Regions from separate parts of the Cupriavidus sp. 05T42 genome, predicted to be linked through region 1. Evidence: predicted binding sites of a transcription regulator. Region 1 holds the regulator's gene; the other holds the start of a gene.
What was found. Region 1 encodes LexA, which represses DNA repair genes until DNA is damaged. Its sites were predicted from a motif close to ACTGTATNNNNATACAGT; they were not measured.
Positions count from the first base shown of each region.

Region 2: a site for LexA is predicted at 1,021-1,038, ahead of recA (recombinase RecA). Genes of this name have one in related genera too.

Region 1 covers NZ_JBFTLH010000006.1:330,059-332,259, reverse strand. Annotated here, with positions in the region: gene AC1EJR_RS11150 (asparaginase) at 1-592, opposite strand, end outside; gene lexA (transcriptional repressor LexA) at 785-1,441, shown strand; gene AC1EJR_RS11140 (hypothetical protein) at 1,562-1,735, shown strand; gene AC1EJR_RS11135 (hypothetical protein) at 1,949-2,201, opposite strand, start outside.
Region 2 covers NZ_JBFTLH010000008.1:229,551-231,751, reverse strand. Annotated here, with positions in the region: gene recA (recombinase RecA) at 1-872, opposite strand, end outside; gene AC1EJR_RS13640 (response regulator) at 1,108-1,797, shown strand; gene AC1EJR_RS13635 (sensor histidine kinase N-terminal domain-containing protein) at 1,810-2,201, shown strand, end outside.

The DNA.
Region 1 (2,201 bases):
CGCCCGCCGGCGACGTGAACGCATTGACCGCCGAGGTATGGACCTTGGCGACATCGCGGGCCGCATGAATTTCCTGGTTCAGGACCACGAGCACGCCCTGCCCGCGCGCATCCGGGCTTGCCGCCACGCGCACTGCGTCGAGCAGATTCAGCGGACCATCGGCCGAGAGCGACGTGGACGGGCGCATTGCCGCGGTCAGCACCACCGGCACCGCGCTCCGCTGCGTCAGGTGCAGGAACATCGCCGTTTCTTCAAGCGTGTCCGTGCCGTGGGTAATCACCACGCCCACCACATCGGGCTGCGCGACCCAATGCGCCACCCGTGCGGCAAGCGTCGCCCACAGGCTGAAGGCCATGTCCTTGCTGTKGATCTGGGCCACCTGCTCCGTCTCCACACGGGCCACCTCGCCCAGCGCAGGCACGGCCTGGATCAGCGACGAGACCGGCACGGTGGCCGCGCGGTACTGCGCACTGCTGGCGGGGCTGGCGGACGAGCCTGCGATGGTGCCGCCGGTGGCGAGCACGACGATGCGGGGCAATGACGTAGACATATAGCGAGAAAATCGAGCGAGTGAGCGGGTGGTGCAGGCGATTGTAACTGGTGGCACGCCGAGGACCGCCGCTCTCGCAAACCCGTGTCGCCGGGCGCACTGGAGTCCGCCGGGTGTCGCGCATGCCCCACATCGCCACTGCAAATTGTGCTTGCACTTCACTCGATACTGTATAAAATCACAGCATACTGTTTAAACATACAGTGCTTCGGCACCACGAGAGACCGGCGACCCATGGCGACCCTGACACCCCGGCAACAGCAGATCTTCGACCTGATCCGCAACACGATCCGGCACACCGGCATTCCGCCGACCCGTGCCGAGATCGCGTCCGAATTCGGTTTCTCCTCGCCCAACTCTGCCGAGGAACACCTGCMAGCGCTGGCCCGCAAGGGCGTGATCGAGCTGACGCCAGGCGCGTCGCGCGGCATCCGCCTCAAGGTGGCACGTAGCGATTCGGAGATGACGGACCAGTTCTCGCTGCCGATGGCCGGCGTGATGCAGCTGACGCTGCCGCTCGTGGGCCGCGTGGCCGCAGGCAGCCCGATCCTTGCCGCAGAGCACATCGACCGTCAGTACCAGGTAGACGCCTCGGTATTTGATGATCGACCTGATTACCTGCTGCGCGTGCGGGGCCTGAGCATGCGCGATGCCGGCATCCTCGACGGCGACCTGCTCGCCGTCAGGAAAGCCAGCGAAGCCGCCAACGGCAAGATCGTCGTCGCGCGGATCGGCGACGATGTGACCGTCAAACGCCTGAAGCGGCGCGGCGACATGATCGAGCTGATCGCCGAAAACCCGGATTTCGAGAATATCGTGGTGCAGGCCGGCCGTGAGGAATTTTCGCTGGAAGGCATCGCCGTCGGGCTAATCCGCTCCTCGGGCTTCTGACTTCCGAGACCGGACGGGCGGCCGCCTGTCCTGGTCCCCAGTTTTGCATTGCCAACGCCGCCCCGTTCTCTCCGGACGACGGGCGTGGACTCCTGCTGTCGCAAACTTCGAGGTGCCGCCATGCTGCCAGTCAACCACACCGCTTCCCGCCGCCCGGTCAAGCCCGTGCCGTTCCGCCAAACCAAGGGCGTGCGCGTCTACCAGGGCGCCCAGCGTCGTACGATGGTCGGCAGCATGGCTGCAATCTGCCGGATGCTGGAACTTGCGGATATGCCCGACAAACTGGACGCATGAACCGCTAGCGGCGGAGCCGCGTCGCCCAAATCATTGTAAATAGTGCAGTTGCGAGCCCACCACGTGAAATTAAGAGAACGTTTAATTCATCGTGAGAGGTGCTTTACACTCGATGGCGCGCATCCGTAGTACCGGCGCATTGGCGCCGATGCGCGAAACCGGAACTTGTCGACCCCGCCGAGTGCCGGTTTTTTTTCGCCCTCCCCGGCTGGATCAGGTACCAGGATACATGCCAGTCATGTTCTTGCGCAGACGGTCCCACAGCATACGCACGCCCCGCACGGTCCCGCTCAGACCCGCCGAGTAGCCAGGGTCGTAGTAGTGAATCAGCAACGACCGGCGCTCGCCAACTTCCACATCAAGGTTGGCATGCTGGAGCACAAAGCCGTTGAAGACATAGACGCTGCCCGGCTCCACCGGCACGCGGTTGCAGCGGCCACGGCGCAGATCCCGTAGCGTCATCCAT
Region 2 (2,201 bases), on a different contig from region 1:
TTGGCATCCACGCCGAGGTCAATGATCTCGCCCTGACGGGAAATGCCCTGGCCGTAGAGGATGTCGAAGAATGCCTCGCGGAACGGCGGCGACACCTTGTTCTTCACCACCTTGACCTTGGTCTCGTTGCCGATGACGTCGTCGCCCTTCTTGATCGAGCCGATGCGGCGGATGTCCAGGCGCACCGAGGCGTAGAACTTCAGCGCATTGCCGCCGGTGGTCGTTTCAGGTGAACCAAACATCACACCGATCTTCATACGAATCTGGTTGATGAAGATCACCAGGCAGTTGGTGCGCTTGATGGTGCCGGTCAGCTTGCGCAGCGCCTGGCTCATCAGGCGGGCCTGCAGGCCGGGCAGCGAATCGCCCATTTCGCCCTCGATTTCGGCCTTCGGCACCAATGCGGCCACCGAGTCGATCACGATCAGGTCGATCGAGCCCGAGCGCACCAGGGCGTCGGTAATTTCCAGGGCCTGCTCGCCGGTGTCCGGCTGGGAGATCAGCAGTTCACCCACGTTCACGCCCAGCTTGCCGGCGTAGTTCACGTCCAGCGCGTGTTCCGCGTCGATAAAGGCGCAGGTGCCGCCCAGCTTCTGCATCTCGGCCACCACCTGCAGCGTCAGCGTGGTCTTGCCCGACGATTCCGGACCATAGATCTCCACCACGCGGCCGCGCGGCAAGCCGCCGACGCCCAGCGCGATATCGAGCCCCAGCGAGCCGGTCGACACCACTTCGATGTCCTTTTCGATCTCGCCATCGCCCAGACGCATGATCGAGCCCTTGCCGAACTGCTTCTCGATCTGGGAGAGCGCGGCGGCAAGCGCCTTCTGCTTCTCAGCGCTCACGCCGGCGCCGGCCTTCTTGTCGTCCATGGTCGTCCTTCAGTCAATGGTGTATAAATAGGCCGCATGCGGCGCGACGCCTGATTTTTAAGCGATTTCCGACGGAAATCGGCCTGAAAAGTGATCTGGCGTGCGACCCGACCCCGCTGCCCACAAGGCAGCCTGCGGAATGTCGGGTACTGTATAAAAAAACAGTATGCTTGGCAAGCCCCACCGGTTCCGCAACCGCGTGGCGTGCGATGCTGGCAACAGGGTGGAGACAACCATGCGCATTCTGATTGCGGAAGATGACGACGTGCTGGCAGACGGGCTCACGCGCTCGCTGCGGCATTCCGGCTACGCCGTCGACCACGTCGCCAACGGCGTGGAAGCCGATTCGGCCCTGTCGACCCAGCATTTCGACCTGCTGATCCTGGACCTCGGCCTGCCCCGCATGCCCGGCCTGGAGGTGCTCAAGCGCCTGCGCACGCGCGGCGCGATGCTGCCGGTGCTGATCCTGACCGCCGCCGATGGCGTGGACGAGCGGGTCAAGGGCCTGGACCTGGGCGCCGACGACTACATGGCCAAGCCCTTCGCGCTGTCCGAGCTGGAGGCGCGCGTGCGCGCGCTGGTCCGGCGCGGCGCGGGCGGCGGCGCCACGCTGATGCGCCACGGGCCGCTGGCCTTCGACCAGGTCGGCCGCATCGCCTATCTGAACGAGCAGATGCTGGACCTGTCCGCACGCGAGATCGGCCTGCTGGAGATCCTGCTCACGCGCAGCGGGCGGCTGGTTTCCAAGGAACAGCTGGTGGACCACCTCTGCGAGTGGGGCGAGGAAGTCAGCAACAACGCCATCGAGGTCTATGTGCACCGGCTGCGCAAGAAGATCGAAGTGGGTGGCATCCGCATCGCCACGGTGCGCGGCCTGGGTTACTGCCTGGAGAAGTTCCAGCCGGTGATGGCGGCGCATGGCTGATCCGGGGGCGGCATGCGCCTGCTGAGACTGCGCTGGGGCCGCCCGCCGGCCCTGCCCCCCCTGCCCAACTCGCCGCCGCCCCTGCCGACCCTGGCCGACGCCGCGGCGGAGGACGCCGCGCTGGCCGACGCCCTGCCGCACCTGGAAGAATCGTCCGCCCATCCCTCCCCGCGCTCGCTGTTCGGCGAGATCCTCGACTGGATGCTCGCCCCGCTGCTGCTGCTCTGGCCGATGAGCATTGCGGTCACCTACCTCGTCGCCAAATCCATCGCCAACGGTCCGTTCGACCGCGCGCTGGAGGCCAGCGCCATCGTGCTGTCCCAGCAGGTGCGCGAGGTGAACGGCCGCGTGACGCTGCAGCTGCCGCTCTCCGCGCGCGAGATCCTGCGGGCCGACGAAACCGA